2 regions of the Weizmannia sp. CD-2023 genome follow, and region 1 is predicted to be linked to the other one. Evidence: riboswitches for the same ligand, from Rfam matches in the RefSeq annotation. Region 1 holds a riboswitch; the other holds the start of a gene.
The links. Region 1 has a riboswitch for cyclic di-GMP ahead of P9687_RS13670 (hypothetical protein). Riboswitches for the same ligand answer to the same signal wherever they lie in the genome.

Region 1 (4,428 bases):
TGTTTGAATCTGGCCTCTGAACCTTGATTTGTCGGATGATAATACGCGTGCCCTGCTAACGAATCCGGCATCGTCTGCATCGTTGTTAATTTTTCTTCTGTATCATGCGCGTATTTATATCCTTTTCCGTAATTTAAATCTTTCATCAATTTGGTAGGGGCATTGCGTAAATGGAGGGGAACAGGTTCATTCATTGAGTTCAGTGCATCTTTCTTTGCGCTCATATAAGCTAAATATGCTGAATTAGATTTTGGTGCCAGTGAAAGGTAAATGACAGCTTGGGTTAAGTGTACATTACATTCAGGCATACCAATAAATTGACATGCTTGAAAAACAGATACCGCAATTTCTAAAGCCCGATTGTCGGCTAAACCGATATCTTCACTTGCAAATCTGACCAATCTTCGCGCAATAAACAGCGGATCTTCTCCGGCTTCCAACATCCGTGATAACCAATAGACCGCCGCATTCACGTCGCTATTTCGCATCGACTTATGCAAGGCAGAAATAATATTATAATGCTCCTCACCATTTTTGTCGTACAATAATGATTTTCTGTTGATCATTTGGGAAAGGTCTTCTTTCCTGATGATGATGGTATCCTCCTGCTTATGCCCATTTAAAACAGCCATTTCCAGCGTGTTCAACGCAGTACGGGCGTCCCCATCGGAAAATTCTGCAATGGCCAATAAAGTTTGATCTTCAATTTCAATCTTTTGAAGGCCATACCCATGGGGATTTACAATGGCCTGTTTTAATAATTCCACGATTTCACTACTCGTTAATTTATGTAGGACAAAAACCTTAGTCCTCGATAACAAGGCCGAATTGACTTCAAATGACGGATTTTCAGTGGTTGCGCCGATAAGGATAATGCTACCATTCTCCACATACGGTAAAAAGGCATCTTGCTGTGCCTTATTGAATCGGTGGATCTCATCGAGAAACAAAATTGTCTTTTCGCCTAATTGCCGGCGTTCTTCAGCTTCTTTCATAACGTTTCGAATATCTTTAATCCCACTGGTAACAGCACTAAAATTAATAAATTCCGATTGCGTTTGATTTGCAATAATTTTCGCCAATGTTGTCTTGCCTACGCCGGGGGGACCCCAGAAGATCATGGAAGAAAGACGGTCATGTTCAATCATTTCTCTAAGCACTTTTCCTTTACCTATCAGGTGCTTTTGTCCAACGAATTCGTCTAAATTTTTAGGACGTACTCGCGTGGCCAAGGGACGGTTTTGGTCATTGTCGTTCTCAAATAAAGAAGTTTGCCTCAAGGTTACTCCCTCCTTGTAAAAACTTTTCCCATTACGCTTCTTTTTGTCTGCTTATGATCCCGACCAAAATATCTAACTCAATGGTTATTTTAGAATAACCCTGATTCGCAAATGTATCGATTTGTTCCCTGTTCGAGTTCAAGGTCAAAAGCGCCAATTTGATTCATGCTGTTTTGATTAATGTCTTGCTTGGTATAGTGTTGGCAGATAATATCACCAAATGAAAAAGGCGATACCGTTTCATTATTGTTATAGACCTGAATGATGAAAGTAAAACAGAAGCTTAAAATGAAAAGGTGGGCCCCGAACAGCAAAAAAGCCAACCAGAAAGGAGGGCACCTTTAAGGTGAATGATATCACCTCTATCTCAAAAATCAAATATGCGTTGAAACTACAAATTTTAGCAGGCTGCCTCTTTCTGCAGTTTTGGGAAAGGATGAGACCTTCCGGGACTTTGGCTGCTTGGAAAACGACCATGTCATATGAATCTCATTTGAAGTTATCCACAATTTTAAAACTATGAAAGCCGGTTCATTCATTTTTTCAAAAAAATGCGGCAATTATGCTTAATGCAGTCCGAAAAATGATTCTATTGACATACATAATAATATATTTATATAATGATAAAGGCTGTGGAAATACTTGGCAGGATTTCCATGCTTTCCGGCAAAATTCCAATAAAAATTGAAAAAGGCAAATTCATCGAAAGGTGGAGACGCAAAGCTAAAGGGACTAAAGTCAGATGACCATGTCAGCCAGTTACCGATTTTACATCAAAAGGACTAATCGGTAGGGGATTAGTCCTTTTTTCGTTGTGCGGATATCAAATGTGAAGAACTTCATTTAACAAGCAGGAGGAAGCAAGGATGGCACAGTTTCAAACAGATAACAAGCATAAAGCTTTTATCATTACATTAGGCGGATTTGCCGCAACAGAAAAGGCATCTACGTTTGTAGACGATTTAAAAAAAGAAGTTTCAAAAATTAATGTGAAAAATTATTCGTTAATTGTGGATTCATCCGATTTAAGGACATTTAAGCCCGAAATTTTGCCGGTGCTTGAAAAGAGCTATGCGTTGTATATGAGTTTAGGATTTAAAAAAATCCTGATGATTACACCGAAAAGGGTGACGCCGCGTTTACAGCTGAAGAGAATCGCGAAAAAAGTGAATTTTACGGGTGAATTTATCAATAGTTTACAAGCGGGATTGGAACTTTCACGTTAAAAACAGCTTGAAGGAGTTAAGTAAAAATGGATTCGAGTGTGACAATAAGAGAAGTCTCTGTCTATCATCCTGAAAAGGTGCGCCATAACGATTATTACCTGGCCCATTTTCGCCAGCAAGGAAAAGATATTACAAGACTTTTGCAAGCGCTTGGCAGAGAAAACAGATACATAGCAGATTATAAAACTGAAACCACTTTAACAATGGCGGTGGAAGCATCAAAGAAAGTGCTGGAAAAAAGCGGGTTGGCCGGCCGGGATCTCGATATGATTGTATTTGTATCAGGGACACCTGAATACTTTTGGCCACCGAATGCGGTTGCCATTCATCAATCTTTGGGCGGAAAAGAAGAAGCTGTTGTTTATGATATGAATGCGGCATGTGTCGGAATGGTGGTAGCAGTGGATCAAGTAAGCCGCAATATGCTCGCAAATCCGCATATCAAGCGTGCGCTTGTCGTGGGCTCCGAGCAAATGCACCGCTTTGCAAACGAGGGGGATGCGGTTACATATGCCAGTTTCGGAGACGGGGCCGCTGCAGTATTGCTGGAAAAAAGCCATCATGTTAAAACAGGGTTTATCGACTCAGCCTATCAAGTGAACACAGAATCAATTGATAAAATTACTTTTCCGGCTTGTGGCGTATCCCAACTGGTTGAGGGAAAAGCCGAACAAAAGAATAGAAAAATAAAATGGGAGAATGTAAACAATGACAATGCTTTTCTGTCTACTGCCGCGCTTGTTGAAAAATTGCTCAGCCGGAATCATTTAACCGCGAAGGATATTCAGGCTTTTTGCTTTTCCCAATTGTCACGGAAAAATATATACAAAATCCAGGAAATCTTCAAAGAAGACATAAGCAAGTTCCCAATTGTGGGCACGGAATATGGCTATACAGGAGCCGCTAGCCCGTTTATGGCTTTTGAACGAGCTGTAAGCACCGGCCGGATAACGAGGGGCAGCTATGCCATATTTTGGTCGGTTGGTGCGGGAACTTCTGCTTGTGCCATGTTGTATAAACATTAAATGTATTGAATCTGTTTCAAATGAAGGGAGCCGTACCATGGGAATTAAAAAATTGTCCAAAGCCATTACAATGGGCCAAATCAAAACCGTTATCCTGCCTTATATTCTCATTGGCATTTTGTTGGTTGGCAGCATGTTCATCATCCCCCAATACTTAACCATTTGGTTTGTGTCTGTTGCCGCAATCCTTTATCTTGGTGTAGGTTTATGGTCATCTTTCCGGTTAACCGGGAAGTTATTAAAAATGAAGCAATACGCTTCCAGCCTGGAGTCGGGAAACCTGGCTGAATCGCTGGAAATTTTAGGTGCAGATGAATTTGGCACGATCTCTAACTTCTTAAATAATGCAACAAGCAATATGCGAAATCTGGTTGGAGATTTAAAAAAAGGAATAGAGCGTGTAGATTCCAATTCAGATGAATTATCGGCAACCATGACGGAACTGTTTTATGTGATGGAAGATGTGAAAGAAACGATAAATGAGATGGAACATGGCGCAATGGAACTAAGTGCAAGTACGCAGCAAATTGGCGCATCTGCTGAACAAATTGAAAGTTCAACGAAGAAATTAGCAGAAAAAGCAAATGAAGGAAAAAACATCGCGCAGGAAATTAAGAAACGCGGGACAAAAGTAAGAGAGGAAGCAACTGAGTCTGCAGGCTCTTCCAATCAAATCTATACGGAAAAAGCGGAGAATATTTTGAAATCCATTCAACAAGCGGAAATTGTGGAGGAAATCAAAATGCTGGCTGATACGATTGGAGACATTGCGAATCAGACCAATCTCCTTGCCTTAAATGCATCGATCGAAGCGGCAAGGGCAGGGGAAGCAGGAAAAGGTTTTTCAGTAGTCGCTCAAGAAATCAGAAAGCTGGCTGAACAATCCACCCAATCGGT
Region 2 (4,428 bases), on a different contig from region 1:
GATTTTCCAGCTGGGGGCGGTGATGGTGCCGCTGAATATCCGGCTGACCCCGGAAGACTACCGGTTTATTTTAAATCACAGCGGATCGAAAGTATTGTTTGTGGACCAGGAGATGTACCATTTGATCGAGCCGGTAAAGGATGAGCTTGAAACGGTGGAGCAAATTATTATCCACTATAAAGAGGATGACTGTGCTGAAATTGATTATGACCGCTGGCTGGACAGATTTCCGCCGGATCCGTTCCCGCGTGCCGGCCTCGATGAAAACAATGTGTGCAGCCTGCTTTATACGAGCGGGACGACCGGAAATCCTAAGGGCGTGATGCTTACCCACCGCAATAATTATTTGCATGCATTAAGCGCGATGCACCATTTGCGCGTTACGGACCGCGATGTCTATTTGCATGTGCTCCCGATGTTCCATGTAAACGGATGGGGCTCGCCGTTTTACTATACAGCAAACGGGGCGACCCATGTCTGCCTCCGCAAACCGTCGGCGGAAGCCATTTTCACGGAAATCATCAGGCATAATGTGACGGTGGTGCATATGGCGCCAACTGTGCTGAACAGCCTGTTGCAGTACAACGCGGAACACCATCCCGCTATTGAACAGGACGTGCGTGTTGTCATCGCCGGAGCTGCACCGCCGCCCGCATTTGTGGAACGCGTGGAAAAAGAACTCGGCTGGGAATTCATCCAGGTGTACGGCATGACGGAGTCAACACCGCTCACCCTTGTATCTGTCATTCGTTCGCAGCTTGGCGGGCTGGACCGTGATACACAATTGCGGTTGCGGGCGAAAGCCGGGTTTCCGATGATCGGAAGCGATGTCCGGGTTTTACGGGAAAATGACGAAGAAGTGGCCCATGACGGGAAAGAAATCGGCGAGGTCACGGTAAGAGGCCATGGTGTTATGCTCGGATACTGGAAAAACCCGGAAGAAACGATGAAAACGATCCGGAACGGGCGGCTCTATACAGGGGATATGGCGACCGTTGATGAATACGGCTATATCGATATCGTCGACCGTAAAAAAGACATTATTATCAGTGGCGGAGAGAATATATCCTCTATAGAAGTGGAAGGAGTGCTGTATGAGCATCCGGCTGTCCTTGAAGCAGCGGTGATTGCTGTTCCACATGAAAAATGGGGGGAGACCCCGCATGCGTTTGTCGTCCGGAAAGCAGATGCGGCCGCAACAGAAGAAGACATCATCCGTTTTTCAAGGGAAAGGCTTGCCCATTTCAAAGCCGTGACGGGTGTGACATTTGTGGATGAGTTGCCGAAAACGGCATCTGGCAAAATCCAGAAAGTCCGCCTGCGCAATGAATACTGGGAAAAGCTCGGGAAAACAGAGCGGTTTGTAAATTAGGGCTTGCTGAACGAATCCGATTCTGCGTTTGTCCCAATTGATCAGCAAGCTCAGAAGAATCTATCTACGACAATGCGTGATTCTGTCTTCTCTAATACGTTGAATCAGCTTTCGAGTGCAAGCTTTTTCCTAGATTTTTTGTAAAACGCTCGCATTTAAATTTCGACCAAAGTTGTCAGCCTCCTTTCCAATTTAGAAATTTTGCTTACTCAGCAAGCCCTAATGAACATGTCGGAAACAGATCCGGCAAAACGCAAGGCCGCTGAAAAGCACAGGACAACGCGTTACATTTCGGCGTAAAACAGAGGAAAACATTTCACATCCATGCCCCTTGCTTCAGCGATGAGGCGGGGGGCGTTGGCGGAATCGCCATAAACGATTTCAGCAGCTGCAGACGGCAAATTTTAACCGAATTGCCCTTTCTTATCCTTTGACTGATGGTTTCTTTTGGACAGAAATACAGTATAATAGGATAAAAGACCTATATCAAAGGGGCAAATCCATTGAAAAATGGAGACGCAAAACTACAGGGGCTACCGGTTTTCTAACCATGCCAGCCAGTTGCTAATGCGCAGTGAAAAGCCGAAGTTTGGCCTTTGTTTTCGTTTGCAAGTTCCCCGGAGATTGATCAGAAAGGCGGGGCGGAAATGGGCAGGAAAATCGAGACATTGGAAGATTTTAAAAGAATCCTTTATCTTTGGATCAGCCCGCTTTTGATCGCTGCCCTTGCGATTTACAATTTGGTCCCTCACACAGGCACCCGTACAGCTTTATTTTATCTCGCCACGACGCGGATCCTGATTGCCTGGAACGCTCTGTTTCTCATCTGCATGGTTTTCAAGCGTTATTTCCGCTTGTTTGACTATGTGAATCTCGTGATCCTCACGGTTTATTATCTTGCCATCGTGATGGACTGTGTTTTTCAATACATGGTTCCGGGAAAAGAGGGAGCCATCGGAATTTCGATCATTTGGAGCCCGCTTCTATTTCTCTATATTTTTATCACGTTGAAAAAGCGGAACGGGATCATTTATTCGCTCGCTTTGTTCGTGACTACGCTTCTGATCGGAATGCCGCGGTTCCGCCATTTTTCCTTTGACTATAAAATATCCATGCTGATCTTTTACCTTGCCAATCTCGTCTATATCGCCATCTTTTGCATTTCTCATTATCTCTTAAAAGTATTTAGAGAATTGGAAGAGGAAAAGAAAAAGGCTTATTCGGACATGTTGACCGGGATTGCCAACCGACGCCAGGTGCAGGCATGGCTGGATGCTGCGGTTAAACACGCGGACAAAACCGGCACATCATTTTCCGTGATTTTTTTCGATATCGACTATTTTAAACAGGTGAATGACCAGTTCGGGCACCAGACAGGAGATGAGGTGCTGAAGGAATTTGTCCGTCTTTCCTCCCGGGTGATTTCAGCGAATGATTACATCGGACGCTGGGGCGGTGAAGAATTCATCATCATTACAAAGGATGAATTGCCCCAGGCAGAGGAACTGGCGGAATATTTGAAAGCAAGCATTAGCCGCCATTCATTTGGGCATGCGGGAAAGCTGTCCGCAAGTTTCGGTGTGACTGCATATACACCGGGGGATACAGCAGAAACCATTGTAAGGCGGGTGGACGAAGGGCTGTACAAGTCGAAGGGTCAGGGCAGAAACCGGATTACGGTGCTGTAAGGCAGGGAAAAGGCGGATTTTCTTCATTGCATGTGGCGAACATTTAGCTGGCGGGTTTGCAATCAAAAAACCGTATGACAGCGGTAGTCCATTTAATTAACAGACTTGCTGCTCATAAACTGGGGTATGCGATTTGGCATGGAGAGTGCCTATAACCGCGGACGAACCTCAAAATTTGCAAAATCACTACGCGAGGCAGGGCATACGTTTGCGGCGGCACACTTCCGCTTGCGGAGCCTAAGCGGGGACTGCCATTTAGAAGTTCGCCGGTTTGCCCTGCCAGATGCTTTTTATACGGCGTATATATAATTTTCCATAAATGCATAAACCTGCTCGGCATCCGGTGGCTGTATGTTCAGCCGTTTTTCACAGGCTTCCAAATACGGCTTGAGCGTGCTGTCGCTTTTTGCCTCCTCGAGCGTAAGGCTGCCCTGTACGAGGCGGATTGCCGCTTCTTTTACCGTGTTATCATCCGTTTGAAACAAAAGATATGCCAAGCAACTGTACCGATCCATTGTTCTGCCTCCCGGAACCTTTTTATTCCCTTTTCGATAAAAGCGGCAAAAATTCCTGCAAATTTGCAAAAAAAGAAACAAAAAAGCAAGACCGGTGCGACAGGCCTTGCCTTATGATGCTATTTTAATCCGATATATTTTTTGGCGTTTCCATCCGGGGTGCGAGGCGCATCCTTTCTGGGAGCAACGAAATGGCAATTGCAGCCAGAATCAGGGCGCCGCCGAGAAAGAAGCGGCCGTTCAGGTTTTCATGGAGCAAAAGCCAGCCGAGAAAAGAGCCGGTGACAGGCTGCAAAAACATAAACAGTGACCCGCTGCCGGCCTCTACCATTTCAAGCCCTTTGTTCCACAAGAAGAAAGCGCCGGCTGTAGAGATGACGCCGAGATACAAAATACCTGCCATCCCCCAAAAACCGCCCGATGATACAGGCCAGGCCATCATGGCTTCGCGGGCGGCAAAAGGCGTTGTAAACAGCAGCCCGAACAAAATGGCATATGTTGTAATGGTTAACGAATCCATTTTCCAGGAAGCCACTTTTACATAAACGGACAGAAGTGCCCATGTAATCATCGCTCCAGCCAGAATCAGGCTGCCCCAAAAATAGGTTTGCACGTGAATGTCCCAGCCGATCACGATGACAACGCCCGCGGATGCGGTAATCAGCGCCAGTATTTTGCGCGCGGTCAATTTTTCTTTTAAAATGAAGCGCGCGAATATCACGATAAAAACCGGAGAAGCGGATGTAATGATCGCGCCGGTATGGGCGTCCGCTTTTTGCGTCCCGATAAACTGCATGGCAACGGATGCAAAATAGCCGATAAACCCGATCCAGGCGAGCAGCAGCCAGTCTTT

Region 2: linked by a shared signal. The riboswitch ahead of P9687_RS08200 (GGDEF domain-containing protein) and the one ahead of P9687_RS13670 (hypothetical protein) in region 1 are both predicted to bind cyclic di-GMP.

The regions. Positions count from the first base shown of each region.
Region 1 is NZ_JARTJQ010000088.1:12,159-16,586, reverse strand. It holds gene P9687_RS13675 (replication-associated recombination protein A) at 1-1,280, opposite strand, end outside; cyclic di-GMP riboswitch class I at 1,963-2,047, shown strand; gene P9687_RS13670 (hypothetical protein) at 2,147-2,506, shown strand; gene P9687_RS13665 (3-oxoacyl-[acyl-carrier-protein] synthase III C-terminal domain-containing protein) at 2,533-3,531, shown strand; gene P9687_RS13660 (methyl-accepting chemotaxis protein) at 3,569-4,428, shown strand, end outside.
Region 2 is NZ_JARTJQ010000059.1:33,716-38,143, forward strand. It holds gene P9687_RS08195 (long-chain-fatty-acid--CoA ligase) at 1-1,372, shown strand, start outside; cyclic di-GMP riboswitch class I at 1,856-1,941, shown strand; gene P9687_RS08200 (GGDEF domain-containing protein) at 2,020-3,060, shown strand; gene P9687_RS08205 (hypothetical protein) at 3,351-3,575, opposite strand; gene P9687_RS08210 (DMT family transporter) at 3,700-4,428, opposite strand, start outside.